4 regions of the Endozoicomonas lisbonensis genome follow, and region 1 is predicted to be linked to each of the others. Evidence: predicted binding sites of a transcription regulator. Region 1 holds the regulator's gene; each other region holds the start of a gene.
The links. Region 1 encodes sigma-54, which starts transcription at its own class of promoters, with help from an activator protein. Its sites were predicted from a motif close to TGGCACNNNNNTTGCTNT; they were not measured.

Region 1 (7,883 bases):
CATGGGCGGGCAAGGGCTGGTGTTGGTTACCTGCCACAGGAAGCCTCAATATTCCGCAAGCTGTCGGTAACAGACAATATCCTTGCCATTTTGCAAACACGCAAAGACCTCAATAAACAGCAGCAGTTCGACAAGATGGAATCACTGCTGGATGAGTTCAACATAGGCCACATCCGCGACAGCGCCGGCATGAGCCTGTCGGGCGGTGAACGTCGGCGGGTGGAAATAGCCAGGGCGCTGGCTACCGACCCTGATTTTGTCCTGCTTGATGAGCCATTTGCCGGTGTTGACCCGATCTCGGTCGGAGATATCAAGGCGATTGTCAGACAACTGCAAGGCCGTGGCATTGGTGTACTGATCACCGATCACAATGTTCGTGAAACACTGGATATCTGTGAAAAGGCTTATATCGTCAGCGAAGGTGGCATCATTGCTGAAGGTGACAGCCAGACCGTTTTGAGCAACCAGAAGGTTCGTGACGTTTACCTGGGCCATCAGTTCAGTTTGTAGCCAGCCACATTCCGGGAAGAGTCTCCCTCTTCCCACGCCGGCTTCATGCCAGTTTTACTTTTCACTATTAATATTCTGTGCTTATAATCCGGTGACACGGAATGCATCTCAAAACGACAATGTGCAAACGATAATGTAATGCAGTTTTCGTCACCTGGAACACTGCATTTTCACAGTAAAAGGTACACGGTTGCCCTATGAAGCCCTCTCTACAGCTTAAAATGGGTCAGCAGTTGACGATGACACCGCAACTGCAACAAGCCATTCGCCTGTTACAGCTTTCGACACTGGACCTGCAACAGGAAATCCAGGAGGTGCTGGAATCCAACCCGATGCTGGAAAGCGAAGAGGCCATTCAGGATCAGGAGAGCCGCGACCAGGAAGCCAGTAACGCTGCTGAAGGTGAGCAACTGGTTGACCTCAATGCCCAGGAGCCACCGGCATCCTCAGAGTCTCAGGAACCCGAATGGTCAGAAAGCATCCCAAACGATCTGCCCGTCGATTCCGGCTGGGAGGAAATCTACTCCAGCATGCCGTCAGGCAGTGACGATGAGTTTGATCCGCTGAACCGCTCCCGGACCACCGAGTCTCTGCAGGAATACCTGCAATGGCAACTGAACCTGACCCCCACGACAGATACTGACAGATTGCTGGGCGAAGCGATCATCGAAGCCACGAACCCTGATGGTTATCTGACAACGTCACTGGACGATATCTACCAGAGCCTTGCCCTGGACCCGGCGCTTGCAGAACTCGATTTTGATGAGCTGAAAGTCATGCAGCGGCGTATTCAGCAGTTTGACCCGGTTGGCTGTGGCAGTGAAAACCTGAAAGAGTGCCTGTCCGTACAACTGGCTCAGCTGTCCTCACAAACCCCCTTTATTCACGAAGCCCAAAAGCTGATTGACCATCACCTGGAAGCCCTGGGCAGCCGGGATTACAGCCAGATCATGCGCCGCACCCGGATGAAAGAGCATCAGCTCAAGGATGCACTGGGCCTGATACAGAGCCTGAATCCCAAGCCCGGCTCTGAAGTGGATCAAACTGAACCGGAATACATCACACCGGATATCTCTGTTCGAAAAATTAAAGAGCGCTGGGTGGTCGAGCTGAATTCTGAGTCACTGCCTCGCCTTCGTATTAACAACAGTTATGCGTCAATGGTCCAGCGAGCCAACAGCAGCCGCGACAACCAGTTTATGAAAAACCAGCTGCAGGAAGCCCGCTGGTTTCTGAAAAACCTGCAAAGCCGTAATGAAACATTACTGAAAGTGGCTACCAAGATCGTTAACTTCCAGCAGGGCTTTCTGGAACAGGGCGACGAAGGAATGAAACCGCTGGTGCTTGCGGACATCGCTGAAGCGGTGGATATGCATGAATCAACTATTTCCCGGGTCACGACCCAGAAGTACATGCATACGCCCAGAGGCGTCTATGAGCTGAAGTATTTCTTTTCCAGCCATGTCAGCACAGACAGCGGCGGAGAGTGTTCATCCACTGCTATTCGCGCGCTGATCAAAAAGCTGGTTCAGGATGAAAATCCGAAAAAGCCGCTCAGTGACAACAAAATTGCCGGTTTACTGGGAGAACAGGGTATAAAAGTAGCCCGACGAACCATCGCCAAATATCGGGAGTCGATGCATATACCCCCTTCCAATGAACGCAAACGCCTGGTGTAAGTCACATAGAGTGCGTAACGATAAGTGCCTGAACTATAAAACTTATAGCAGGAATTATTCGGACAGAGTCTTAAGGTAAAAATCCTGTATTTTTTTGCTTCAGGACAGCACCAATGTTGTTAACGGTGATAGAATCTAAACAGACCAGTTCGAAAATCCCGGGAACTGGCCACTGTCTCCAAACGGGATCAGCAGGAGAGCGTTACATGCAAGTCAACATCAGTGGACATCATGTAGAGGTGACTCAAGCTCTGAAAGACTATGTCACTAAAAAACTCGACCGCCTGGCAGCTCACTTCGATCACATCACTAATGTACAGGTCACCTTGAGCGTAGAGAAACTACTGCATAAGGCAGAAGCGATCCTGCACATACGTGGAGCTGACATCAATGCGACCGCTGAATCCGATGACATGTACGCGGCTATTGACGATTTGTCAGATAAAATCGACCGACAGCTGGTAAAACACAAGGAAAAGACGCTCGATCGCATGCAGGGAGCCCGAGGCTGAATCCACAACCGACTGAAGGCCCCTGGCTTTCAGTCGACGTCCATTCAGTCAGCGGCTTCTTTTTTTGCACTCGCACCCTGTGAGTCTTCCAATCGTTGTATGATTATTAAAAACATTCTAACCCCCGAACGCACCCTCCATGGTGTGCAAGGGGTCAGCAAAAAGAAAATCCTGGAAACTATTGCGGAACAGATCAGCGAACATGTTCCCGCTATCAATGCCAAGGACCTGTTCAACAACCTCATCAACAGAGAACGACTGGGTACCACCGGACTGGGCAACGGCATTGCACTGCCTCACTGCCGCTCCAAAGCCTGCCCGGAGCCAACCGGCCTGTTCATTCGCCTGTCAGAGCCCGTCGATTTTGACGCGGTGGACCGGGAGCCTGTTGACCTGATTTTCGCTTTGATCGTCCCTGAAGAAAGCACTCAGGAACATCTGGATATCCTGAAAGCCCTGGCCCAGCGCTTCACCGATGATTACCTGCTCAGTCAGATCCGGTCAGCTAACTCTTCGGAAAACCTGTATCAGATACTGACAGCACCGGTCTGACGGTCTGTTTGGTTCAACCAGGCGGTTTAACCGGGAAAGGTGCAATCTACACGAACAGCCCAGCGAAAACTGTTCAGCCTCAGAACAACAGCTGACTGGTCAAAAATGACATTTGCGGTGTCAATGATCCGGTTTCGTTTATCGTAGAGATTGCACTGAGCTTCAACATCCCCATACAGCTTATGTTCTTCGGAAGCATTGAGCGTTATGAGCTGAGTACCCGCAAACGTCCGGCTGGATTCTATTTCAAGTGCCTGGGCAGAAGCGGACAGAAGAGTGAAGAGAAAAACGGCGGCTGACTTTGTCATTATTGTACTTCCTACGTATTTTCCGAATCTATACTATCTGATCTCACTCTGCATGAAAAGGCTGCCGGTATTACCTATCCTTGAAATAAAGAAACAGGTTTTAATCTCGTTGAGTTCCTCTATTATTCAACCATTAAAACCTGTTATCCGTTAATAAAAAGCTCCGCAAAAAGGGAACCCCATGAAACTCGTTATCATCAGCGGCCGTTCAGGTTCAGGAAAAAGTGCAGCACTCCATGCCCTTGAGGATCAGGGGTACTATTGTGTCGACAACCTGCCAGCCACCATGCTCAGCCAGCTACCGGAACAGCTTAGCGAAGGAGCCAACGAGCCACCCAGAATGGCAGTCAGCATCGATGTTCGTAATGTTCCCGGAGCCCTGGAGCATTTTCCAAGACTGTTGAAAAAACTCAGACACCAGGGAATCGACTGCCAGGTGCTGTTTCTGGACGCTGACAGCAGTTGCCTGATGAAGCGTTACAGCTCAACCCGCCGCAAGCATCCTCTGACGAATGACAAGGTATCACTGATCGAAGCCATAGACCTGGAAACCAGCCTGCTGGGACCCGTGGCGGCACAGGCTGATATTCGCATCGACACATCGCCACTGTCCGTGCATGAAATTCATGAACAGGTTCGCCACAAGGTCATTGGTGATGGCACCAAAAGCATGACCCTGATGATTCAGTCCTTTGGTTTTAAACACGGTATGCCGGTGGATGCTGACTATGTATTTGATGTTCGCTGCCTGCCTAACCCATACTGGGATGAATCCATCCGGCAATACACCGGACGGGACAAGCCGGTTCAGGACTTCCTTGCCGCAGAACCCATGGTGACGGAGATGTTTGAAGACCTGAAGCAATTCGTGGAAAAATGGTTACCAAGGTTTGAATCCGGCCAGCGCAGCTACATGACTATTGCCATAGGCTGCACCGGCGGACAACACCGCTCAGTCTATATTAGTGAACAGCTGGGAGCCTGGTTCAGCGAACGGTTTGACCGGGTTCAGGTTCGACACAGGGAGCTATCCAAATAATGATCCAGACGCAAGCGACCATCATCAACAAACTTGGATTGCACGCTCGTGCAGCATCCAAGTTTGTCTCGACCACTTCCAACTTTATCAGTCAGGTTAAAGTCGGTCTGAACGGTCGTGAAGTGGATGGAAAAAGCATTATGGCGATCATGATGCTGGCTGCAGGTCAGGGAACCATCCTTGACCTGACGTTTGACGGTGAAGACGAGCAGGAAGCAGCTGACGCACTGTGCAATCTGATCAACGATTATTTTGAAGAAGGTGAGTAAAGGCGTGCAATATGGTCCAGCAACTGCAACTGAGTATCGGAGACAAGGAGCTTAAAGAGCTCAACGAGGCACTGGAACACGGCGTCTCACCGGAACTCAGGCGCATGCTCAACAGCCTTCCGGCGGCTGATGCAGCACACCTGCTGGAATCCTCCCCTCCCAAACTCCGCAGCCTGCTCTGGCGCTTAATCGACCAGGAGCAGGAAGGTGATGTACTGCAGGAACTCAGCGACGAAGTCCGGCAGTTCTTTCTGGACCGGATGAACATTGCCGAGCTTAAGGCCATCACTGACGGTCAGGATGTAGACGACATTGCAGACCTGCTGCAACAACTGCCCGGCACCATCACCCGCAGGGTGCTCGACTCCATGGACAGCCAGGACCGACAGCGGATTGAAGTGGTTCTGTCCTACCCGGAAGATACCGCTGGCGGGCTGATGAACACCGACATGATCACTATTCGCCCCAGCAATACGGTCGATGTGGTGCTGCGCTATCTGCGCCGACACGAGAAAATCCCTGAAATGACCGACAGCCTGCTGGTGGTAAACCGCCGGGATGAATACATAGGCTCTTTGCCTCTCGGTATATTGCTGACGACAGACCCTTCTGCCACCGTCTACGAAGTCATGCAAACCGACGTTACTCCCATACCCGCAGATACCGAAGACACACAAGTCGCCCAGATATTCGAACGACAGGACCTTGTTTCCGCCCCGGTCATCAGCGACAAAGGCAAGCTGCTGGGTCGTATTACCATTGATGATGTGGTTGACGTTATTCGGGAAGAGGCTGAACACTCCATGATGAGCATGGCGGGTCTGGATGATGACGAGGACACCTTTGCTCCCGTCTTTAAAACAGCAAGGCGTCGCGCTGTCTGGCTGGGCATTAACTTAATTACGGCCTTTATCGCTGCCTCGGTCATTGGCATGTTCCAGACCACCATCGACAAAGTGGTCGCACTGGCAGTACTCATGCCGATTGTCGCCGGAATGGGTGGTAACGCCGGAGGTCAGGCTCTTACCCTGGTGATTCGCGGGATGGCGCTTGGACAGATCAGCAGCACCAACCTGCGCTGGCTGCTGAGTCGCGAGCTGGCAGTAGGCTTTATGAACGGTCTGCTCTGGGCCAGCCTGGTTGCCCTGATCGCTTACCTCTGGTTTAACGACCCTATTATTTCCCTGGTGATTGGCTGTGCCATGGTGATCAATTTGAGCGCTGCGGTAATCGTGGGTGCCAGCCTGCCGGTAATTCTGAAGTCTATGAATATAGATCCGTCTCTGGCGGGAACCATTATTCTGACCACCATTTCCGACGTGCTGGGCTTTTTCTCATTTCTTGGGCTGGCGACGCTTTTTTATGCCTGATTACTCTCCGGCCACCATCATGCCTTCAACCAGTACAGAGCCGACCTGAACATTACTACGGGTATCATAATCATTGCCCGCAGCCACAATGTTCATAAACATATCTTTCAGGTTGCCCGCTATGGTGATCTCAGAAACCGGGTATTGAATAATGCCATTTTCTACCCAGAAACCGGCTGCTCCACGAGAATAGTCTCCTGTTACCGTGTTAACCCCCTGCCCCATCAATTCCGTTACCAGCAGGCCCGTTCCCATTTGCTGTAACAGCTCGTTCTGGTCACCGGCATTACTGTCGAGAAACAGATTGTTCACTCCGCCTGCATTGGCAGTACTGGTCATTCCAAGCTTGCGTGCAGAATAGGTTCCCAGCAGATAGTTCGCCAATACACCATCGGTAATAAAATCCTTGGCCCGGGTTGCAAGACCGTCATTGTCAAAGCTGGCGGACCCCAGCGCCTTCTGCAAATGAGGTTGTTCATGAATGCGAACCCAGTCAGGGAAAACCGGCTTATTCAGATGATCCAGCAAAAACGATGCCTGTCGGTAGAGACTGCCACCACTGATCGCTGAGAGAAAGTGAGAAACCAGACCTGACGCCACCTCAGCGGCAAACACTACCGGTACCTGCCCCGTCGGGACTTTCTGACTGCCCAGCCGGTCAACGGTTCGCTGTGCCGCTTTTTTACCAACGCTGACAGCTGAATCCATATCTACTGCATCACGGGCAACGGTGTACCAGTAGTCCCGCTGCATATCGTCGCCCTGCTGACCAATCAGCACGCAACTCAGGCTGTGACGGGTAGAAACATAACTGCCAATAAAGCCGTGACTGTTCCCATAAACACGACACCCTTGGTGTGTTGAGACATTGGCACCGTCAGAATTGGCAATTTTTCCATCAAACTGACGACCCGCATCCTCACACTTAAGGGCCAGCTCAATGGCATCGCTGGCTTCAATTCCCCAGGGATGATAAAGATCAAGGTCAGGCAGGTCCTTAGCCATCAGGTCGGCCTCCGCCAGCCCTGCATCCGGATCTTCAGAAGCATACCCGGCAATATCATAAGCCGCTTTCACGGTTTCCCGAACAGCGTCGGGCGAACTGTCAGACGTGCTGGCAGAGCCTTTCTTTTTGCCACGATAGACCGTTATCCCAAACCCCTGGTCACGATTGAACTCAACGGTTTCCACGTCGCCCATTCTGACACCGACCGACAACCCTGCATCCAGGCTTACACCAACCTCGCAGGCGTCCGCTCCCTGACGGCGGGCTTCATCCAGAATATCGCTCACCAGCGTTTTCAAACGACCTTCTTCTGCTTTTGGGTCCAAATCTGCTTTGGTTGTTGCGCCCATGAAACACCTGCATTCCGGTTTTGTAAAAATGTCCTCCTAAATCCTACCTGTTAAAGCTGACTTTGTGAAAAAAACACGTCGCCTTATCGGCGAATAGAGTAAAATGCGTTATTCCCCGTCGAACAGCTATCAGCGAAAAACGATTGCTTCTGTCATCATCAGACGTCTGACCGATGACGGCAAGTGTGTTTTCATCGCTAAAGTGATCGCTACATTAATAGCGACAATGACAGTTAAAGTGAATGTGTAATGTCTGAACAGAAATTTGACGAATTTGGCGACCCTATT
Region 2 (7,883 bases), 410 kb from region 1:
TCAGGCAGACAACCGTTCCGGTCACCACTGGCGGGAAAAACTTTCGTATGCGATGAATATAGAAGCTCAGGAAGACCTCAAATAATCCTCCGACAATCGTGGCACCTACCACCGCCGCGAAACCGTATTGAAACCCAATAGTGATCGACACCCCTACAAAAGCAAAACTGGTACCCTGAATAACAGGGAGCTTTGCCCCCAGCTTAAGCGGGGTAAAACCCAGTCCCTGAATCATACTGCCAATACCGGACATCAGCATGGAAGCATTCACCAGAATCACCGTTTCCTGTATAGAAAACCCCAGAACCGAGGCCACCACCAGCGGTGCGCCAATGATCCCCGGCAGTGCAGACAGAAGATGCTGAAAACCCAGAATAAGGCTTTTTACAAGAGGCGGGCGATCATCAAGCTTATAATACAGTTCCATACGACCTCCGTATTGCCAAAGCCAGCAATCAATGCAGCCAGACTCAATGAAAGCATTGATGGAATAGCTTAAGCAACCGTTGCTTTTTAATAGTACCCGTTAATTGATGAATGCAGATTCCTCAACTTATTATTCAGGTACCTGTTTTATTAAGACGATCTCACCGAACACGATAATCAATGACATTGGCTTTTTTTTTGATGCAGGTCATAAATAGCAAAACAATATCGAACAAACTCAATGATAAAATACTCATCACTTTATTTTTTCATTTTGATTCTCACACTATTTTTTTTATCAATCTGATCGAACAACGTTTAATAATTAATAATTCAGTGACATTTTTTCACTCTGACAAAAAACACTACCAACAAATGAACAATATAACTTATTGTTTTTATTGATATTATTAAAGATAAAATCAAAAACGGATAACAAAATAACAAACTGGCACACATCTTGTTAATTACAACAACAGAGTAACACTGAGTCTTGCCGGCTCTTATTTACCAGAAATCAAACAGCCGATCACTGAATCTCCTATCAATCAGCAAGCTGTTTTTTACACAAAGAAAAGAACGATTCAATGTTCTAATTAACATCAAAGGACCATTCCATGACAACTTATCAGGACCTTATTGAAGAAATTAAAAATCTTGACTCTGAGCTGCATAACAAGGATTTCCTGCTGACGTGGGAACAATCCACCGATGAGCTGAAACAGGTATTAACGGTTGCAGAAGCCCTGCGCGAACTGCGGAATGAAAATATCTCCACCAAAGTATTCGACAGTGGTTTGGGTGTTTCACTGTTCCGTGACAACTCGACCCGTACCCGTTTCTCCTTTGCTTCCGCCTGCAACATGCTGGGTCTGGCCGTACAGGATCTGGATGAAGGCAAGTCTCAGATTGCCCACGGCGAAACCGTTCGGGAAACTGCCAACATGATCTCTTTCTGTGCAGACGTCATTGGTATTCGTGACGATATGTACCTGGGCTATGGCAACCAGTATATGCGCGAAGTGGGCGAAGCTCTGGATTTCGGTAAAGAAGAAGAGGTACTGGCTCAGCGTCCGGGTGTCGTTAACCTGCAGTGCGACGTTGACCATCCTACCCAGAGCATGTCTGACCTTGCCTGGCTGAAAGAGCATTTCGGCTCTCTGGAAAACCTCAAGGGCAAGAAAATTGCCATGACCTGGGCGTATTCCCCAAGCTACGGCAAGCCTCTGTCTGTACCTCAGGGCATTATCGGCCTGATGACCCGCTTCGGCATGGACGTCACCCTGGCTCACCCTGAAGGCTATGAGCTGATTCCGGAAGTGGTTGAAACCGCCGCCAAACAGGCGGAAGAAAGTGGCGGCAGCTTCAAACAGGTCGCCTCCATGGAAGAAGCCTTTGAAGGCGCTGACATCGTTTATCCAAAATCCTGGGCGCCTTATCACGTCATGGGCAAGCGTACTGAGCTGCTGAAAGCCAACGACCACGAAGGTTTGAAGGCTCTGGAAAAAGAGTGTCTGGAACAGAATGCCCAGCATAAGGACTGGCACTGCACCGAAGAGATGATGAAGCACACCAAAGACGGTGAAGCCCTGTACATGCACTGCCTGCCTGCCGACATCACCGGCGTATCCTGCGAAGAAGGTGAAGTAACCGAAGGCGTCTTTAACAAATACCTGGTTGATACTTACAAGGAAGCTGGCTGGAAGCCATTTATCATCGCTTCCATGATTCTGAACCGTAAATTTGGCAACCCTGACGTGGTGCTGGAAAAACTCATGGAAAAAGGCAAGCGTCGTGTAGACGGCTGATCTTTACATGGACGCCCCTGGTTCATGGTTTCAATGAGATTAAAGCATTAAAACTATGTACCCGGGGACAGAGCTACAGAGGCCAGGAGTACATAGTTCAGGAATAAATAGTTCAGGAGTAAAAAGTGTCAACATTTTCATTATCACTGCAGCAAAAAGATAACCCGTTTTTTACAGGCCAATCGTCTTCTTTGTTCAGCACAGAGAGCGCCAGAACCGTTCTCGAATTTCATCAAGAGATCGACGCTTACAAGCCCACCCCGCTGGTCTCCCTTGACCATCTGGCAAACGAGCTGGGCATAGGCAAAATTCTCGTCAAGGACGAGTCCTACCGGTTTGACCTGAATGCTTTCAAAGTGCTTGGTGGTTCCTATGCCATTGCCCAGTGTGTCTGCCAGAAGCTGGGCATCTCTCTGGACGAATTCAGCTTCGACAGTTTAAAAGATCAGGAACCCATCACCTTTGCAACCGCTACCGATGGCAACCACGGTCGCGGTGTTGCCTGGGCTGCGCAGCAGCTGGGACAGAAAGCAGTCGTCTATATGCCAAAGGGCGCAGCAAAGGAACGTGTCGATAATATCCTCAGGCTGGGAGCCGAATGCATTGTCACCGACCTGAACTATGACGACGCTGTTCGTCTGGCCTGCAAAAATTCCGACGACAACGGCTGGCTGATGGTTCAGGACACTGCCTGGGAAGGCTACACTGAAATCCCGACCTGGATTATGCAGGGTTATATGACCATGGCGTCTGAAGCCTGCGACCAGCTGGAAGCTATGGGTATTTCCCAGCCTACCCACACTATTCTACAGGCCGGCGTTGGTGCGCTTGCCGGTGGCGCAATGGGCTATCTGGCTAACCGTTACGATGCTCACACCTTTACCGGCATTGTGGCAGAACCCGATAAAGCCGACTGCATTTACCAGTCCGGCTGCAACCCTGACGGCACCGCCGTTAATGTGACCGGTGACATGGACACCATTATGGCCGGACTTGCCTGTGGTGAACCAAACCCGCTGGGTTGGGAAATCCTCAAAAACTGCAGCCGTCATTTCCTGTCTGTAGAAGACAAAGTGGCTGCACTGGGTATGCGTATTCTGGGTAACCCACTGTCAGGTGATGACGTGGTTATTTCCGGTGAATCCGGTGCCATTGGTATCGGCCTGCTGTATGCCATTGCAAAACATCCGGATGCCGGGCGCATCATGGAGTCGTTAAAGCTCGATAAAAATTCTGTCGTATTGCTGTTCAACACCGAAGGCGACACCGATCAGGTGAATTACCGGGATGTGGTCTGGGAAGGCAAGTACGCTGTTTAAACACCGATAATTTATAAAACGATTAAGGAATACAACAATGACAACCGATCTGAAACTCCCTTTTGCTGACATTCTGAAAAAGGCAGAAGAGTACAAGCCTGAAATGACCCGTTTCCTGCGGGATATGATTGCCATTCCCAGCGAATCCTGCGACGAAGAGAAAGTCGTCCTGCGCATCAAGGAAGAAATGGAAAAAGTGGGTTTCGACAAAGTTGAAATCGACCCTCAGGGTAATGTGCTGGGAACCATAGGTCATGGTAAGCATGTGATTGCCATGGATGCCCATATTGACACCGTTGGCGTAGGCAATATGGACAACTGGACCTTTGACCCTTACGAGGGGTATGAAGACGAAGAGACCATTGGTGGTCGCGGCGCATCCGACCAGGAAGGTGGCATGGCGTCCATGGTGTATGCGGGCAAGATCATCAAGGACCTCGGCCTGGAAGACGACTACACCCTGGTGGTTACCGGTACGGTTCAGGAAGAAGACTGCGACGGTTTATGCTGGCAGTACATTATTAACGAGACAGGTCTGAAGCCGGAATTTGTCGTCAGCACCGAGCCTACCGACTGCAATATCTACCGTGGTCAGCGCGGTCGTATGGAAATCCGTGTAGAAGTCAGCGGCATCAGTTGCCACGGCTCAGCGCCTGAGCGTGGTGATAACGCTATTTTCAAGATGGGTCCGATCCTGAATGAAATCAAGGAGCTTTCAACCCGTCTGGGCGACGATGAGTTCCTGGGTAAAGGTACCCTGACGGTTTCTGAAATTTTCTACTCCTCCCCAAGCCGTTGCGCGGTGGCTGATGGCTGTGCTATCTCCATCGACCGTCGTCTGACATGGGGTGAGACCTGGGAAGGCGCGCTGGAAGAAATTCGCGCTCTGCCTGCGGTTAAGGAAGCCAAAGCTGAAGTCACTATGTACAACTATGACCGTCCATCCTATACCGGTCTCGTGTATGAAACCGAATGCTACTTCCCGGCCTGGCTGATCGACGAAGACCATCTTGTGACAAAAACGACAGAAGACTGTTATGAGCTTCTGTTTGATGAGAAGCCACTGGTTGATAAATGGACCTTCTCCACCAACGGCGTATCCATCATGGGTCGTTACAACATTCCAGTGATTGGCTTTGGCCCGGGCAAGGAGCCTGAAGCCCATGCGCCAAACGAAAAAACCTGGAAAGACCATCTGGTGAAGTGCGCGGCGATGTACGCTGTGATTCCTGGTATGTACCTGCATAACCTGAAGAAGTAGTCCACAACAACTCAACCAACACGTTAAACACACAACTTAAGCCACACAACAACCGGAACTCTTCAGGAGTTCTGGTTGCCTTACCCGTAACCATCACTTGCCAGTGGTTACCGGTAAGGTAACCAGACAGGGTAGAGATCATGTCCGTTCTTATAAAAAACGCCACACTGGTTAATGCCGATGCCAGTGAACAGGCAGATATTTTCATCAATAACGGCCTTATTGAACGGATAGCACCCGCCATTAACCCTGCGGATGTCAAATCGTCTGACGCCTCCTCTGTCGAAGTGATAGACGCCAGTGGCAAATACATTATTCCCGGCGGGGTTGATGTTCATACCCACTTCAACATTGATGTAGGAATAGCCCGGAGCTGCGACGATTTTTACAGCGGCACCGTATCCGCAGCCTGCGGGGGAACCACCACCATCATTGACCATATGGGCTTCGGCCCTGAAGGCTGCTCCCTACATCATCAGCTTGAACGCTACCATGAGTTCGCCCGTGACAGTGCGGTGATTGATTACAGCTTTCACGGCACAATCCAGCACATTGACGACAGCATTCTGGATGAAATGGAATCCATGGTGCTGGACGAAGGCATCTCAAGCTTTAAACTCTACCTGACTTATGGCTATAAGCTGGACGACACGGAAGTACTGTCAGCCCTGTCACGATTAAACCAGCTAAACGCCCTCACCTGTGTGCATCCTGAAAACGACGGCGCCATTCGCTTCCTGAAAAACAGAATGCTGGAAAGGGGTCTGAAAGACCCCATCTATCATGCACTCAGCCGACCTCCGGAGTGCGAGGCAGAAGCCGTTGGTCGTATGATCAACCTTGCGGTTCTCGCAGGTGACGCCCCCATCTATATCGTGCATCTGTCCAATGGTATTGGTCTGGAATATATCCGTCAGGCACACCAGCGCGGGCAGCCGGTCTTTGCAGAAACCTGTCCGCAATACCTGCAACTGGATATCAACCGGTACAATGAGACCTGCCCCGGCAATTTCCCTGCAGACCAGGGTTTAAAGTACATCATGAGCCCTCCCCTGCGCGACAGCGACCATCTTGAACAGTTATGGCATGGATTGCAGGACGGCACCATCAGCACTGTTGCCACCGACCACTGCGCTTTTACCATGGATCAGAAACGGGCTGGTCGAGACGGTTTTCAATATTGCCCCAATGGTGTGCCCGGTGTTGAAAACCGGATACCACTGATGTTCTCTGAAGGGGTGATGAAAGGTCGGCTGTCCATTAACCATTTCGTCGATCTGGTCAGTACCCAACCGGCTCAGCTGTTTGGCCTCTACCCACGCAAAGGGGTGATTGCCGAAGGTTCTGACGCAGACCTGGTCATTATTGACCCGGACTGTGAAGTCACCCTGAGCCAGAGCCAGATGCACAGTCGCTCCGACTATTGCCCCTACGAAGGTATGACCCTGCAGGGTTATCCGGTGATGACCCTGTCCAAAGGCAAAATCATTGTACGTAATGGTGTGTTCAAAGGGCTGGCAGGCGACGGCGAATTTATTCCGAGAGAAACCCTGAATCGTTGTTTTCGCTACTGGAACAGGAGTTGATTATGAGCATTGGGTACTCTGAACAACGGCTGGATGCTACCGCCAAGGTAACAGGCAGAAGCCGTTTTACCAGCGACCTTATTATGCCCGGAACCCGGATTGCCAGATATCTGCGCAGCAAAATTGCCCACGGCAGGATTACAGACATTGATACCTCTGCCGCTAAAGCTCTACCCGGCGTTGAGGCCGTGTTTACCTTTGAGGATATTCCCAGAACACCGTTTGCAACGGCAGGCCATGCCTACTCCCTTGACCCAAAAGGCAGAGATGTCGAAGACCGGTTACTGCTGACCGACTATGTCCGCTATCACGGGGATGAAATCGCCATTGTTGTGGCGACAGACCATTTGATTGCCGAACAGGTACTGGGGCTGATTAAGGTAACCTACGACGAGTACCCGCCTCTGCTAAATCATCAACAGGCCATGGCTGAACAGGCACCGCTTCTTCATCAGCAAACATCCAATAAGGTCGCTGAACATCAATATCAGCTCGGCAACCCAGATGAAGCCATGCATCAGGCGGATACAACCGTAAGCGGAAACTTTCAGACCCAGATGGTGCAGCACTGTCATCTGGAAAACCAGATTGCCATGGCTTACATGGACGACACTGACCATATTGTAATCACCTCTTCTACCCAGATTCCCCATATATGCCGTCGTATAGTCGCTCAGGCACTGTCGTGGGAAATGAGCCGGATACGGGTCGTAAAACCAACCGTCGGAGGTGGTTTTGGTAACAAGCAGGATGTGGTGCTTGAGCCTATGGTCGCTTTTCTGACCTGGAAACTGGGCGGTATTCCCGTGATGATCGACCTGGACCGGGAAGAGTCGATGGTCAGTACCCGAATCCGTCATCCGATCAGCGTCGACATAGAGTGTGGTGTTAACCGTGACGGAACCCTGAAAGCACTGACACTGGATGTGGTGTCTAATACCGGTGCTTACGCCTCCCACGGTCATTCCATTGCCAAAGCGGCGGGCTCCAAACTGCCTCCCCTTTATCCAAAGACTGCGATGCGTTATAAGGCGATGACGCACTACTCAAACCTTCCCGCCGCCGGAGCTATGCGGGGTTATGGCTCGCCGCAGATTGTGTTTGCCGTAGAATCCATTATGGAAGAGGCGGCCCACAAAATTGGCATGGACAGCGTTGAATTTCGTCTGCGCAATGTCGCCCAAAAGGGGGATATGAATCCATTAACTGACAAACACATTACCAGCTGTGGCATCAGGGAGTGCCTGATAAAAGGCAGAGAGCGTATTGGCTGGGATAAAAAGAAAGAAGACTACAGGCATTCAAATACCCCTTCTGAGAACCCCTCTTATAACAAGCGACGCGGGCTAGGTGTCGCCTGTTTCTCTTATGGTAACGGTACCTACCCTGCCGGTGTCGAAATTGCCGGAACCCGAATGGTGCTAAACCAGGATGGACGCATTACTGTTCAGGTGGGCGCTACAGAGATCGGACAGGGTTCTGA
Region 3 (7,883 bases), 1.4 Mb from region 1:
GGTTTTTGCCAGCCCCGGCATCCCTTCGAGCAGAACATTACCCCGGCACAGCATGGCAATGATAAGGCTGCGTGCTACTTCATGCTGGCCGATAACGGCCTGATTAAGAGCGTGCTCAACGGACAATAACTGCTGACGACAATCCACCTGATTTAGTCTCCATCCTGAATTTATTGGCAATAAAAAGTACGGTTTCTTGTTGGCTATTGCCGGGCAAGTGGCAGTTTGCCCTGCTTAACCAGCGTTGCAATGCCCACCAACATCGGCGCTGCATACTGATAAAAGGCATGCATACCGGAACACAGGTAATTCAGTCCGGGTTCGCCATCTTTGGTTTTCAGCAGGCGATTCTTTGGACACTCACCCCAGCAAAGGCGCAGGAAGTGACATTTCTTACACTGTTTTGGCAGGGTATTGCGTTTGCCCAGTCCGAAGGCTTTCTGACGATCGGAAATGACCATGTCCGCCAGCGACATATCGTGAATGTTAGCCAGCTCATATTCCGGGTAGACATAGTGGTCACAGGAATACACCTTGCCATCGTGCTCCACAGCAGCACCCTTACCGCAGAACTCGGCGGTTGCGCAGATTTGTGCCGGTTTACCCAGAGTCTGGGCGACAGCGGTCTCAAACAGGTTGACCAGTACCCGTCCCATGTCGTTATTAACCCACTCTTCAAAGGTCACTTTCAGGAACTCACCCCAGTCATCGGCATCGACACTCCAGTCATGGACCACAGACAGTGGATGACCGGGCTTGCAGCGTGGGGAATCCTGCACCGGTATCATGCTTTCACTCCAGAACTGCGGCGCAGTGGTGGTGAAGTCTTTTGGTTCAACGCATGGCGTAAACTGGACATACGTCGCACCCACTTCACGGGTCAGGAAGCGGTACACTTCCAGTGGGTACTTAGCGTTGTAACGGTTAATCACAGCCAGCACATTAAAACGAACGCCATGACGTTTCATGCAGTCAATAGCCGCCATGACCTTGTCGAAGGTCGGCTTGCCACTGCGCATTTTTCGGCACTTGTCGTGCAACTCCCGGGGGCCATCAATGGAGATGCCGACCAGGAAATTATTCTCTGCCAGAAATTCGCACCACTTGTCATTCAGCAGAACGCCATTGGTTTGCAGGTCGTTCTCAATACGAACGCCTTGTGGCTGGTACTTCTTCTGTAATGCCACTACTTTTTTGTAAAAATCCAGTCCCATCAGTGTGGGTTCACCGCCCTGCCAGGAAAAGACGATCTCTTCGCCGTCCTGACTGTCAATGTAATTGGCAATGAAACGTTCCAGGGTCGCGTCGTCCATAACCGGTTTTTTGGGTTGCTGCAGCAGGTCTTCTTTATGCAGATAGAAACAGTAGTCGCAGTCCAGATTACACTGGGCTCCGGCGGGTTTGGCCATCACATGAAAACGACGCTGGTAGGCAGGTGTGGGTGACAGGTCTTTTTTGGCGGACGGTAAGGGCGTTACTGGAATTAAGGTACTGGCCTTCATAAATGGTTCAATCGAGGGAATACAAGAATAAGGCAGCCCTGAATATTCAGAACTGCCTGATATTTCGGAGCTCTTAAGCTGGAAATACAGCCAACCATTTTTACGGCTAGGGTTCGGCTGCATTTCTGCTCAGGGCTGTTTGGAAACTTATCTATTAACAGACATCTGATTCATACGATTCATTGCTTCCAGAGCATCATCAATAGTGAAAGATGCCGGAGTCATACGCTGTGGGTACTCAGCAAAAGACTCAATGGTTGGCTGCATTTTGCCCATGATGTCAAACATGTGGTAAAGGCGCTTCTGGTACCATTCTTCATAGCCCCAGCCCTTGTCTGCCCGTTCAAACGGATCGATCTTCAGATCGTACATTCTGGGACCACGAAGACGAGTGAAAGGACGGCGCCATACATCCTGGCCATTCTCAGCTTCCTGAATCATGAAATGAATCTTGAAGCGTTCATTACGAACTGCCAGCAGATCACCATCATCAGAGAAGTACCAGAACTGGTCACGAGGGCCTTTCTCTTCCTTACCAGCGAAGTAGTTGGTCATGTCGTAACCGTCCAGATGGACATTGTACTCTTTGCCATTACTGGATTTATAGCCATCAAGCAGCTGCTGTTTGATATTTGGGTTGCCCGCTGCGGAAAGTAACGTCGGGAACATGTCTTCATGGCTGACAATATCACCAAAGCGGCTACCAGGCTCAATAGTACCAGGCCACTTCATCAGGGCAGGTACACGGAAACCGCCTTCCCAGCCGGTGTTTTTCTCACCGCGGAACGGTGACATACCCGCATCAGGCCAGGCCATCAACTGGAAACCGTTGTCAGTGGTAAACATTACAATGGTGTTGTCATCAACGCCCAGCTCTTCCAGCTGATCCAGCAATTCACCGACATAATCATCCAGTTCGCGCATACCGTCGGCATACAGGCCGTTACCGGAAATGCCCTCATATTTCTCGGACAGATGAGTAAAATGGTGCATACGAGATGGGTTGAACCAGGCGAAGAATGGCTTGTCTTCCTTCACCGCGCCTTCAATAAACTCTTTGGTTGCTCCCAGGAATTCCGCGTCAACGGTTTCCATACGCTTACGGGTCAGAGGGCCGGTATCTTCGATCTTGCCATCAGCTGATGAGCGGATAACACCGCGAGGACGTGCCACGGTATCCGGATAGTCCGGCATTTCCGGCTCTTCTTCCGCATTCAGGTGGTACAGGTTGCCAAAGAACTCGTCAAAACCGTGGTTGGTTGGCAGGAACTCGTCACGGTCACCCAGATGGTTTTTACCAAACTGACCGGTGGTGTAGCCCAGATCACGGAGCATCTGCGCCATGGTTGGGTCTTCTTCGCTGATACCTCTGTCAGCACCTGGCATACCCACCTTGGTTAATCCTGTGCGGTAAGGCATCTGTCCCAGAACAAAGGCGGAGCGACCTGCAGTGGAACTCTGCTGGGCGTACCAGTCAGTAAACAGAGCACCTTCTTGGGCGATACGGTCAATGTTAGGTGTGTCATAACCCATCATACCCTGGTGGTAGGTGCTCAGGTTCCAGTAACCAACGTCATCGGCCATGATGACCAGAATGTTCGGTTTCTCAGCAGAAGGTGCCGGTGCGGCGTGTGCGCCAGTGCCTGCGAGCGCAGCGCCTGCCATTGTTGCGGCCAGAGCCGTCCGTTTAAATAGTTTTTTCATCCATAGTCCCCATAGTGGATGGGCAGCATTATCCTATGCTGCTACTGCCATCACGTGGGGAGTATAAAGATACAAAAGTTGGAGATTTGCACTCAGAGTGCAAAAGAAGAGGCTTTTTGTGCTTGTGCCGGAATATTTCACAATGGCAGGAGTGGAAGGTATTTAATGGGGTGTCTTCTATTATGTTATGCAGTCGGTAATCAGTAAGAGTGAACGACTATGGATCATCCTTCCCCCAAAACGACCCAGATATCATTGAGAGACGACGTCTGCCTGTATACTCATAACTGGCATGGTGAAAATGTCCAGAACCTGATTATCATGGCGCACGGTACTATCGTTAACAGGCGTTCAGCTCAGGGGATTTTGAGGCGCGTATTCAGAAAGTACCAGATCACAACGCCATCATGGACAACGCTGTTCTTCTATGCCCCGCATGGCACTGTTACTCGTAGCTGGCATGATTATTATCTGGTTGGTAAATATCCTCCTTTGGAGGCTTATCTGTCTGGTGAAAAAGTGTTCAATTATGATTTGCATTATGATGGCGACTATACAAAACCCGGATTAATAAGATCGTATTTAAGAAAAAGTCGACCCCTTAATGACCCGGATTTGAGCCATCATCCTTTTCGGGTGTTTGATATTTTAACAACACCGACATGGTTCTTTCGTTCGGTCAGTCTTGAAACCGTACTCCGATTGCTTTATCAGACAGGGCGCACCTATCCCAGAATTCATTGCTCATTTTGTCGCTATGAAGAAGGAACGTTAACGCGTGAATACAGGCCTGGTTATCACAACCTGTCTGACTCGTGGGTTATGGTTGATCGGGAAGATTTGCCTCCGTGAAAATGAATATCTACCGCGCTGACGCAAGCCTGGTGGTGTTGGCAGTCAACCACATCAGGCTTGTTTGTTCAGGATGGAACGGCTGGATGTCTGTTCCTGGCCTGAGCTGGAATAGGTTTTGTTATTACCGCCCTGTACCGGAAGCTGGCTCAGTATTTTTTCTGCCATCTTGTTTTGTAGTGTTAATGCCTGGCTGTTCACTTTATTGATGATCTGGCAATCTTCCACGAGTTCTACCAGCTCCTGCCAGTCTTCCCTGATTTCCTCTCTGTGAGCTGTTGTCAGCCTGTCCAGAAACGCTTCCATGCCGATTCGGGTATTATTCAGCCCTGTCTCTTTCATGGCATTGGACCGTCTGGTGCGATTTTCCCGTGCTTTCAGCATTAATGAGGTGATGTTCTGTGCCGATTCGGCTAGTCCCTGATGGTCCCGGTTCAGTATAAAAGTCTGTTGCTGTTCCAGAAGTTCGTGCAGCTCGCTGTATAGATCAAGGTCCTGCTGAATCGTTGCTATTACGGTCTGCTCTCGCTGGCAGGAAAGTTGGGGAGCTTGTTGAGGAAATTGCATGCTAACTCAGTCATCAAATAATGTGAGTTCAAACTCAAGCATTTTCTGTGCCAGCTTCTGGTGATCAATTGTCATCTCGCCGTTCTGAATAGCCTGCCGGATTGCTTCGACTTTAGCTTCGTCAATATCGGGCGCGGAGCTGGCCTTGCCTTCTGCTTCTGTAAGCAGTGTTGAGGTTGAGCTGATGGACAGGGTGCCGTCGGTATCGACTTCCGGCTCTCTGTTCTGAGTTTTTTTCCGGGAGCTGCTGCTCACCAGTTGCAGGTGGTTAATGTCTGTAATCGTGGTCATAGAATCGCTTTTCTATCGTTGCACAGCAGCTTTAAACAGCATAAACCTGATGTGCAGATGTCGTCGTTGTCTGTTTCCGGAAACGACCAAGTTACGGAAATATTAAGCGCTACGGAAATATTAAGCGCTGCGGAAATATTAAGAGTTATAGAAACATTAAGCGAAGATCATAAAACTCTGACTTCGTTGTTTCCGGAAACCATGCCGCGAATGGTTTTACCACTGGACAGGTTGCGTACCCTGATCTGTTGATTCAGCCTTCCGTCTTCCAGTGCTTCGCCGGGCATGCTGATGCTGAAGTCTTCACTGCCGGCGACAATAGCGATACGGTCTCCCCGGCGAATCAGGCGGGCTTCCTGCAGGGCGTTCGGGGTAATGACATCACCCGCCCGAATCCGTCGGCTCAGTTGCTGGTTGGTAAAGCTGCTGCTGTCCATCAGGTAGCCACGGCGCAGCTGGCTGACATCCATCTCTCTTAACGTAACGTCACTGTCGCTGATGGTGTCTCCCCTCGTCAGGCTGCGGGTGGCGACCAGAACCGGAACAAACAGGCTGATATGGCCTCTTGCGTATAAAGACCAGCGGCTGGGTTGTGAGCATTCAATTCTGATGCGCTGGCTACCTGCTTCCATTCCGTTCAGGAACGTAATGTCGGGTCTCGTTTTGCAGCGGTCGACAGGTAGTGATGGCAGACTGTCGAGGCTGCTTTCGTAACGGCTGTTACTGATTTCCCGGCTCAGTTCCAGAGCTTTTTCTTCCAGGGCTTCATGTACCCAGAGTTCCAGTAACTGTTTTTCGGTGCTTTCAGTCACTGCTGGCCGGGCCATTGCGGGGGTGACTGGCATAAGAATAATTATGCATAAAAAGTACACGATAACAGTCGTTATTAGCGTGTTTTTTTTCTGGCTGAACCTTTGAATGTTTATGCGGAATGTCATGGTGTTTTTTTCACAAGAGGAAATAGATTTCCGCTGTTTTCGCCCTGTTTGCTGTCAGAAGGGTGAATAGACAGGCAAACCGTTTAATGGTCGGCCCGGGCTGAATCATACCAGTATCGGCGAGAATGACTATTGAGTGATTTTACATAGCTTTTTATATCGCTGGTTGCTTTTTCAGTTAGGGATTGCCGAGATTGCTTTGTTTTCGGGTAGGGTGTTGTACCTAAGGGGGGTATTTTGGCATGCTATTTGCTTTTTCCGTTTGCTTTTTATTTTAGCTACTTAGCGTTGTTTGAATTGTGTTGTCTATCCGAGGTTGAAATGGCCATTAGCTTTGAAAATGCGCTGGGGGTGTTGCCCGGTACATTGCAGTATCGAACCCAGCGGGCAGAGGTGCTGGCAAGCAATATTGCCAACGTTGACACGCCTGGGTACCGGGCGAAAGACCTGAGCTTTGATCATATCCTGGGGCAGCAGCAGGCACAGTTGCGACTGCAACAGAGTGACAGTCGTCATATCGCTCTGCCCGGAACAGAGCTGGAAGAGTCCGTGGTTGAACGTGATGTACGACAGCCTTCAAGTGATGGCAACAGTGTTGAACTGGGTGTCGAACAGGCTGCTTTTATGCGTAACAACATGGAGTTTCAAACCAGCTTTACCTTTTTGAATATGAAGATGAAAGGTCTGCAGCGTGCCATCAACGGTCAATGACCAACCGCAAGACCGACTGGAAGTAAGTAATCCTTTATGTCCCTGAATACTATTTACGACATTGCCGGGTCCAGCCTGAATGCCCAGACCCTGCGCCTTAATACCATTGCCAGCAATATGGCCAATGCGGAAACCGCAGCTGCATCCCCTGACCAGGTGTACCGCGCCCGTCGACCGGTGTTTTCTGAAGTGATGCAGTCTGCACAGATGGAACTGGGCAGTCAGGTTGAAGTCAGCCAGGTGATGCAGAGTCAGGCTGACCCCCTGATGCGATACGAGCCCAATAATCCGCTGGCTAATGAAGAAGGTCATGTGTTTTATCCGAATGTGAATGTTGTCGCGGAGATGGCCGATATGATGAGCGCTACCCGCAACTACCAGACCAGTGTCGAGGTGATGAGTAACGCACGTCGTATGCAGGAACGACTGCTGACTCTGGGGCAGTGATGACAACAGTAATCAAAGTAATCAGTATTTTGCGTCATTTTTTCTCTGTCCTGTTGCTGGGTGTACTGGCAAGCGCTTCAGTCAGTGCCAGTGTTAACACTCTGGACAGTGATGCCTTCCTGAATATGTTGCTGGTACAGCTGCAGTATCAGGACCCCACGGCCCCTATGGACAACGCCCAGATGGTGTCTCAGCTGTCTGACCTGACCATGATGGAGCAGAACGCTGAGCTGGTTCATGCCATGAATCAGCTACGTGACCAGATGTACCAGTCCCAGGGCTTATACGCTTCGAATCTGGTCGGTAAAGAAGTGATGGTCATTGCCAACCTGTTCAAGGTTGAGGACGGCCGGCTGCCAGCTGGTGAGGTTCTGCTGAACTATGCCGCCAGTGACCTGAACATTGAGATATATAAGCAGGATGATGATCCGGAAGAGACTGATCCTGTTGATACTCTCCCGCTAGGCGAGCAGACAGAGAGTGGCAAGGTGCCTTATGACCTGAACGATCTGGGAAAACCGCTGGAAGACGACACTTATATGATGTACGCCTATGCCGTAGTGGATGGTAACGATCTGGAGCAGGCTGTTATTCAGCGCAGTGTTGTATTGAGTGTGGTTATTCCAGGTGGTGGGCAGGATGTGCTGGTTGATGTGAAGGGTATTGGTCTGGTGCCTCTCTACAGTATTACCGAGTTCCAGGGCGATTATGTTGCCGGGGGTGGTGATCAGCCCGGAAAGCCGGAGCATTTGCCAAGTCCGGGGCCGGGTGTTGACCCCTTCGCCAGTCTGGCAGGTCATATGGAAAAGACTGTGCGTGATGGCGAACGCTGGACCATTAATCCTTTTTATAAACCCCAGAGTATGCGCTC
Region 4 (7,883 bases), 410 kb from region 1:
CTTCAGGTTTGAAATTGCCGACTTTTTTACAGCCGGTGAATGGGTTCATGTCACCACCACATTTGCCAGCGATGGTACGGTGAGTATCTATAAAAATGGTGAACTGGTTCGTTCAGAATCACACTCGCTTCCAACTGAAACGGTTCGAAACCACAATTATATTGGTAAAAGTAACTGGTCAAGTGACGGCTATATGGACGGTGCCATTGATGAATTTGCTGTTTTCAGCGACACCCTTACAGCCTCAGAAGTTAAAGCCATTTACGAAGCCAGTAGTGTTCACAATCTGTTGAATGATGCTTTTTATATTGACGAAAGCAGTGTCAATAACAGTGTGGTCGGGTCAGTTTCTTCACAGGATGTTGAAAACGACACCCCGACGTATTCTCTGACCAATAATGCAGGCGGTCGTTTTGCCATTAACTCCGCAACCGGTGAAATCACGGTTGCCAATACGTCTCTTCTGAACCATGAAAACAGTGGCAGCCATACCGTCACTGTGCAGGTAAGTGATGGCAATTCATCAAGTACCCGTGATTACACGATTTATGTAACCGATACACAATCAGACCTTGTGGGTCACTGGACGTTTAATGAAGGCTCGGGAACAACCGCTGCCGACAGTTCAACGGAAGACACGATTTCCGATAACGGCACACTGGTCAATAGTGCTGCTTTCATTGCAGGCGGTCTGGACGGTAGCGCGGTTTCTTTTGATGGCAACCTGGCACGAGTCAACATCGCCAACTCGTCCGAGCTAAACACTTATACAGGTACGAAAAGCCAGTACACCATCAGCCTGAACTTCAAAGTAGATACCACGAATGACCTGTCTGGCCGCAAGATATTGTATGAACAGGGCGACGCAACCAATGGTATGAACCTGTACATTGACGATGGAGAACTTTATGCCGGAGCCTGGTCGGAAGACTCAGGCTGGAATGGTCACTGGCTGAACACAGATATCAGCTCCCTGAGCAGCGACTGGCACCATATCGCCCTGGTGATCAACGCAGACACCTCTAAAATGGAACTGTTTCTCGACAATAAGTCTGTCGACAATGGCACAGCCAACTCTGTTTCTCCGCATACCGGGGACATCGCATTTGGTGGGCTTAATGTCGATACAAAGTTCCACGATGGAGACCATACCGGCAACTCCGGCTACGGGTTCAAGGGCTCAATCGACGAAGCCCGAATATACAACCGGGCTTTATCCAATGAAGAACTTCAGACTCTCAGCAATGAGTTCAAGTCCATCATTTCAGGTACACAGCTGAGTGATACGCTTCAGGGCGACGGGACAGATAACACGATCATTGGCGGTGGCGGCGATGACATCCTGACCGGAGGGAATGGCAGCGACCATTACATCTGGTACATTGACCACACCGGTACCGCTGAAGCGCCAGCAGTCGACACGATCACCGACTTCACTGTAGGCCAGGGAGGTGATGTACTGGACCTGAGGGATATACTGATTGGTGAAGAAAGTAATTCACTGGACGAATACCTGCATTTTAACTTTGACAGTGGCGATACCACTCTGGAAATCAGCCCCCAGCCCAATGGCGACGTTACTCAGAAAGTGACTTTAGAAGGGGTTGATTTATCAAGTATGGGCGCATCCGATTTAGACATTATTAATAGCTTGCTTAATGACGGAAATTTACAAGTCGACCAGTAAAAGCCAAAGGAACTCCCCTTCTTCTTTAATAACCGCCCAAAATGCACCAATTTGGTGCATTTTGGGCGGTTGATCCTTATAATCTTCCCGCTGTGTTACACGATTAAGCAACTCTTACCCAAGAGCCTGCTCAATGAACGTGTTGGTTCAATTCTTGCTGTATTCAACTCAGAAAGAAAAGCCATGTATAACTTTCGCTATAGGCAGTCGTAAAACGTGACAAGTCAAACAATAAAAAATTTATCAGGGACGTTCAGGTGATCGAACAATTTGTACTGGGCAATCTTAATACCGCCGTCATTGCACTTGATCAGGATTTGCGAGTCAGCTATCTCAACCATGCCGCTGAAAACCTGCTGGATATCAGTGAGCGGCGCAGTTATAGCCAGCCTGTAGAAACACTGTTAACTCAACCCAGTCTGGAAGATGACCTGAAGCGGGCGCAGTCCCAGCAACAACAGTTCACTCGCCGTAAAGCCTGCATCAGTATTAACAACGAACCTGTCACCGTTGATTACACGGTAACACCTGTCGACTATCCGAAGATCAGTGTTCTGCTGGAAATACACCCAAGGGACCGGTTACAGCGCATTACCCGGGAAGCCTCTCTGGTCGCCAAACAGGAAACCGCCAAAAGCCTTGCCCGGGGCATGGCTCACGAAGTGAAGAATCCTCTTGGCGGGATTCGGGGCGCAGCACAACTGCTGGAACGCCAGTTAGCCGATAATGACCAGAAGGAGTTTACGACCATCATTATCGAAGAAGTCGACCGGCTTCGTGACCTGGTTGACCAGATGCTCGGGCCTGTCAAACCGCCCAGTCTGAAAGCACTGAATGTGCATGAAGTGATTGAAAGGGTGGTACAACTGACTGAGGCGGAAACGGACGGTGCCATTCAGTTCGTCCGGGACTACGACCCCAGTATTCCTGAAATACCGGCAGACCGGGAGCGGCTGATTCAGGCCATTCTGAACCTGGTTCGCAATGCCATGCAGGCCATTGAACAGCACATGCCTTTAAGCGATGGGCAGATCACGATCCAGACCCGGATTATCCGGCAGTTCACCATCGCCAACGAATGCTGCCGTCTGGTGTGCAACATCAGCATTATCGACAACGGCCCCGGCATTCCCGAAGATATGATCGAAACCATCTTCTATCCCATGATCAGTGGCCGTGCCGAAGGCACCGGGCTGGGCCTGCCTATGTCACAGTCAATTATCAGTCAGCATAAAGGACTGATTGAGTGTGAAAGCAAGCCTGGCCGAACCTGTTTCAATGTTTATATACCGATTGCTCTCTGAGAGGAGAATACATGACGACCGATTCGCAAGTCTGGATTATTGATGACGACCGATCTATTCGCTGGGTTCTGGAAAAATCCCTTCAGGGTGAAGGATTAAAGGTTGAATCCTTTGATTGTGCAGATAAAGCGATAGAAGCTCTGGACAATGGCAAACCGGAAGCCATTATCAGCGATGTCCGGATGCCGGGTACCAATGGTCTGGATTTCCTGAAACAGGTACAGGACACCTATCCTGAGTTACCCGTGATCATCATGACCGCCCATTCCGATCTCGACAGTGCAGTGGCTTCCTATCAGAGCGGTGCCTTTGACTATATGCCCAAGCCCTTTGATATTGATGATGCCATCTCCCTGACCCGGCGGGCGCTGGAACACAGCCGCCAGCAGGCACAGGAAGTCAGTACGGTTGAGCCTGTGGATAACTCCACAGAAATCATTGGTGAAGCGCCCGCCATGCAGGAAGTATTTCGTGCTATCGGGCGACTGTCTCACTCCAATATTACAGTATTGATTAATGGCGAATCCGGCACCGGCAAAGAGCTGGTTGCCCGCGCATTACACAGACACAGCCCCAGAGCCGCCAATCCATTCATTGCCCTGAACATGGCTGCGATTCCGCGAGACCTGATTGAATCGGAACTCTTTGGCCATGAAAAAGGTGCCTTCACCGGTGCCGGTGCCATGCGCAAAGGACGCTTTGAACAGGCAGGTCATGGCACGCTGTTTCTGGATGAAATCGGCGATATGCCTGCCGACACCCAGACCCGTCTGCTCAGGGTTCTGGCTGATGGCGAGTTCTACAGAGTGGGTGGTCACACACCTGTAAAGGCTGATGTACGCATTATCGCCGCCACTCATCAGGATCTGGAAAAGCTGGTTAACGAAGGCAAGTTCCGGGAAGATTTATTCCACCGTTTAAATGTTATTCGTGTGCATCTGCCCAGACTGTGTGAACGGTCTGAAGATATTCCTGTTCTGGCACGTCACTTCCTCGACCGGGCTGCGAAAGAGCTGAATGTTGAAACCAAGATTCTTACGCCTGAAACGGAAAGCTATATCTCATTACTGCCCTGGCCCGGCAATGTCCGCCAGCTTGAAAATGCCTGCCGCTGGTTGACCGTAATGGCTTCAGGCAGGGAAGTATTGATTTCAGACCTGCCTCCAGAGCTACTTAATACAGAGTTACTTAATAAAGAGCTACTCAATAAAGAGCTGCTGGATCAGAATCAGCTTCCTCAGGCAGCACAAGCCGGTAGCTGGGAAAAACCGTTGAAACAGTGGGCAGAGAAAGAGCTGGCAATAGGTAACGCCAATATTCTGGAGAAAGCTGTACCTGCGTTTGAGCGCATTCTTATTGAATCCGCATTACAGCACACAGGAGGGCGCAAACGGGATGCGTCTGAATTGCTGGGTTGGGGGCGAAATACCCTGACCCGGAAGATCAAAGAGCTTGGTATTGCTGACAAAGCACTTTGATATTGAATATTCTCAAAAAGAAGATATCTTTTTGGCATGTGGCAAATATTGGAACACCGCTCAGTTCCCAAACAGCTCAAAAAGTTGCCCGTTGAGGTTCTGAAGGTAATCTACACCATTGAATCTCAACAGGTGCGGGTCAAGGTAATCAAGGTAACGCCTCATGACTACAAAAGACGATAACGAATGGCAACCAGCCACAACAAACATTGAACTGACGGCAGGTGAATCGCTTCGGATTATGCGAGAACTACAGGGACTTAGCCAACAACAGCTAGCTGACCGTACTGGCATACCCCATTCCACGATAGCAGCCATTGAGAAAGATACCGCCGGCATGAACATACCTCAGGCAAAGCAGCTGGCGATTGCCCTGAGCTGTCATCCAGCCGTTCTGTGTTTCCCTGGCTGGCAGGTTACGCAAGTGAATACTCATAGCGCATAAATCTGAATTTCTGGCATTTTTCCATTAACATTTTTTACAACGGCCCTGATTTATAAAAAGAGTCAGACATCTGACTCTGGCTCTTTCCATACGTCCTTGTATCCATCCATTTATCCGCAGTCCTCATGATCTAAAAACAGCTGATCATGTATCTCATTGTTTTTTAAAGAAATCCTTCACGACAACCAAAAACCTGCTGCCAGAAAGTTTCTATAATTCAATTTTCAGGGATAAATCAGATAAGTAGTTGATTAAGGAGTACCCTATGAACGTTAAACGCCAAGCGAAATGGATGTCTGGCGCGGCGCTTTCCATCCTGTTTGCATTCGCAACGCCTGTACAGGCAGACACTCAAGAGAAAAAAGCCATGATACTGGCCGGGCCGATTGGCAAAAGCTCCAGTGCTTCTGCCAGAATCACACTGGTCATTCCGCCCAGACCGGATAAAGCCAAACAATCCAGTACCAAGCAGACAGCTTCTGAAAAGCCTTCTGATAAAAACACCCAGAAATAACATAAAAAGAAACCCCTGATGCAGTTCAGGGGTTTCTTTAAGCTAACATGCCATTAATCCGCCTCAATAGTAAGCGTCAGTGTATCCATATAAATATCAGCCGGTTTGACACTCAGAATACTGATCTCTGGCAACTCTATTTTTAACTGCATGTTCTCACCAGTCCCCGTCGTACAATTTTCAGTCACGTCACCACTCAGGCCATGCCGGGTATCACCGTAACGGATCTGACGGATAGAGCTTCCGACATTGGCAAGGTAAACACTGTAATCAATAAAGTCGCCCGTGTTCTTTCCTTTCAGTTCAAACACTTCATTCTGCGTGGTAGGCGTTATCTTGAAGTCGCCTCCCCCCTGCACATGGGCGCAAAACGTCTGATAGTGGCTCCTGTTAAACCCATCAGCCAGAAATGTCCCGAAAGAGGCATTTTCCAAACCACTTATCTTGACTTTAGGACGTATGATGACCCCTATTTCAATGTAAAAGTTATTGTATTCCTCATCATCTGCACGGCCTTTTATCCACAGCCAGAAGGCGTGTTCACCAGCTTCCAGTTTATTTATATAATTGTCATGAAAGGTCAAATGTAAGTTGGTGGTATAGTAAGTATCTGGCTTTCCATCATCATCGCCACCAGAAATACTGTCTCCAGTAGCCCACTGCGGCCGTGTTCTGGGGGAAGACATTTCAATATTGTAAAAAGTTTCATCAACCTTGCTATAACCGGAACTGGGAGAATAGTAATACAGCGACTCCCGTTTCAATTTCCACTCTTCACTGTCATCACCATCATAGGCACGAAACTTGAAATTGATTAAGATAGGGTCACTGCCTTTCTCTATCTCAAATTTCCCCAGAAAGTCGCTTTTATGTTTTTCATTGCCTTCGCATACCCCGCCACCTAAATCAGTGAAGCAAAACACTTCGTCATCAGAGTAAGCAAATGGAGGAAAAACGGTCAGAGAACACACCAACATGCACAAAAAAGCAGGCCACTGCCGTAGTTTGGTGAGCTTGACAGGTAACTGGATAGTGCGGAAGTACTTCATCTTTACAGCTTTGTTTTGACTTTAAACGTTAAAGCCTGAACCCGATTCTTCCCTGACCCTTATTGTTTCCTTAGAGGCTAAACTCCTGACGCTGCTCACGGGTTCCGTCAAACATCCCGAAACGAACCAGCTCTCCCTTGCCCGGCAGGTCCAGAGTTAAACTCTGTCCGGCATAAATACGACCACCAGAGGTTATCTCAACACAATCACCTTCCTGTTCTGCTCCTGAGCACTGTTCACCGTTACGAAGAATGACATTACTGTTGCCTTTATTGGTAAACGTCACCTTGTTGCCATCCCGCTTAGCGGTTACTTCATAGACCGGGTTTTCAGGGCGTACAAAAATCAAAGCCTGATAAGCAATCAGTAATTGAATAGCGTTCTGGTTGGCTTCTACATCCCCCGTTACGGGGCGAAAAGTAATCCGGTAAACATCTTCTGTGTCTTTAGGTGTTTCCAGGTTCACCAGCCGGACAGTTCTGCGCCCTCTCGGGGCAACGATAGACTTCTGCGGCGTTGCCAGCAGTTTCATGTCATCCGGGTTAGTAATTCTGATACGTTCTTCATTCTCAGCGCCGGGGTTAACCACCTTATAGATCTCTGTTTGCAGAAACAGATTATCGTCGCTAACGTTAGTCACCCGAATATCCTGCCTTGGCTGATTGCCCGGCTCAAAATAAACGATCATCCGATCCAGCAACATGTTGCCGCTGGCAAAAGGAGCAGCCAGCATAGCGGTGAAAAAAGTGGTAAAAAAGGCAACCACCAGCCTTGTTTTTTTTCTTACTTCCACGACATCATCCTGACGGTTAGTTATTGTATTTTAAATATTGGATGCCTCGGCCTGATTATGAACGTCTGAGTAATTACAGACAACCTGCCCAAGGTTAATAAAGTCATCTTTCTTATCGTCAATATCCAGCTCGACCAGACACTGTTTGCCGCCTTTCATAAAAATTAACTGTTCACTGTCGTCAGTAACCTCGGCCTGAAACATACCAAATTCATCACTGACCGCCAGACCCACACCGCCCTGAACACTGGCATTAACCAGCCAGTCACCACCAGCAGCCCGCACTCTGCCGTATAACACCCGGACACTGTTAACGTTGTAATCCAGGTCCATCACATTACCGGGGTACAGGGTGACTTCGTATTCTTTTTCATCAAATGCGAAAATACTGCTCCCTGCTGGTCGGATACTGACCTTATAGGTTCTGAACGGACTCAGATGAATGATCGACGCTTTTCCTCCCAGTGCATAGCCCCGTCGCTGGTTATCCACATAGACATCAAACTGGTCACCCAGGGATGCACCATCAACCGTTACGACCACCGCTGAACGGGACTGGGACTCGCCACCAAAGGCAAACACGTTATTGTTTGCCATAAAGCTGCTACTCAGG

Region 2: the regulator sigma-54 is predicted to act here: its motif matches at 876-893, upstream of ygeW (knotted carbamoyltransferase YgeW).
Region 3: the regulator sigma-54 is predicted to act here: its motif matches at 6,093-6,110, upstream of flgB (flagellar basal body rod protein FlgB).
Region 4: the regulator sigma-54 is predicted to act here: its motif matches at 1,831-1,848, upstream of glnL (nitrogen regulation protein NR(II)).

The regions. Positions count from the first base shown of each region.
Region 1 covers NZ_JBEWTB010000002.1:1,561,963-1,569,845, forward strand. Annotated here, with positions in the region: gene lptB (LPS export ABC transporter ATP-binding protein) at 1-510, shown strand, start outside; gene V5J35_RS07975 (RNA polymerase factor sigma-54) at 708-2,189, shown strand; gene hpf (ribosome hibernation-promoting factor, HPF/YfiA family) at 2,396-2,701, shown strand; gene ptsN (PTS IIA-like nitrogen regulatory protein PtsN) at 2,801-3,253, shown strand; gene V5J35_RS07990 (hypothetical protein) at 3,280-3,561, opposite strand; gene rapZ (RNase adapter RapZ) at 3,743-4,600, shown strand; gene V5J35_RS08000 (HPr family phosphocarrier protein) at 4,600-4,869, shown strand; gene mgtE (magnesium transporter) at 4,881-6,239, shown strand; gene pmbA (metalloprotease PmbA) at 6,240-7,595, opposite strand; gene yjgA (ribosome biogenesis factor YjgA) at 7,845-7,883, shown strand, end outside.
Region 2 covers NZ_JBEWTB010000002.1:1,154,473-1,162,355, forward strand. Annotated here, with positions in the region: gene V5J35_RS06135 (uracil-xanthine permease family protein) at 1-427, opposite strand, end outside; gene ygeW (knotted carbamoyltransferase YgeW) at 1,044-2,234, shown strand; gene dpaL (diaminopropionate ammonia-lyase) at 2,360-3,553, shown strand; gene V5J35_RS06150 (YgeY family selenium metabolism-linked hydrolase) at 3,591-4,814, shown strand; gene hydA (dihydropyrimidinase) at 4,955-6,400, shown strand; gene xdhA (xanthine dehydrogenase subunit XdhA) at 6,403-7,883, shown strand, end outside.
Region 3 covers NZ_JBEWTB010000002.1:125,828-133,710, reverse strand. Annotated here, with positions in the region: gene V5J35_RS01655 (AAA family ATPase) at 1-147, opposite strand, end outside; gene V5J35_RS01650 (anaerobic sulfatase maturase) at 204-1,502, opposite strand; gene V5J35_RS01645 (arylsulfatase) at 1,650-3,206, opposite strand; gene V5J35_RS01640 (putative adhesin) at 3,426-4,058, shown strand; gene V5J35_RS01635 (flagella synthesis protein FlgN) at 4,113-4,625, opposite strand; gene flgM (flagellar biosynthesis anti-sigma factor FlgM) at 4,632-4,916, opposite strand; gene flgA (flagellar basal body P-ring formation chaperone FlgA) at 5,084-5,761, opposite strand; gene flgB (flagellar basal body rod protein FlgB) at 6,176-6,565, shown strand; gene flgC (flagellar basal body rod protein FlgC) at 6,602-7,012, shown strand; gene V5J35_RS01610 (flagellar hook assembly protein FlgD) at 7,012-7,883, shown strand, end outside.
Region 4 covers NZ_JBEWTB010000002.1:1,970,259-1,978,141, forward strand. Annotated here, with positions in the region: gene V5J35_RS09810 (retention module-containing protein) at 1-1,687, shown strand, start outside; gene glnL (nitrogen regulation protein NR(II)) at 1,945-2,991, shown strand; gene glnG (nitrogen regulation protein NR(I)) at 3,003-4,469, shown strand; gene V5J35_RS09825 (helix-turn-helix domain-containing protein) at 4,633-4,914, shown strand; gene V5J35_RS09830 (hypothetical protein) at 5,180-5,428, shown strand; gene V5J35_RS09835 (hypothetical protein) at 5,482-6,477, opposite strand; gene V5J35_RS09840 (fimbrial biogenesis chaperone) at 6,548-7,270, opposite strand; gene V5J35_RS09845 (CS1-pili formation C-terminal domain-containing protein) at 7,301-7,883, opposite strand, start outside.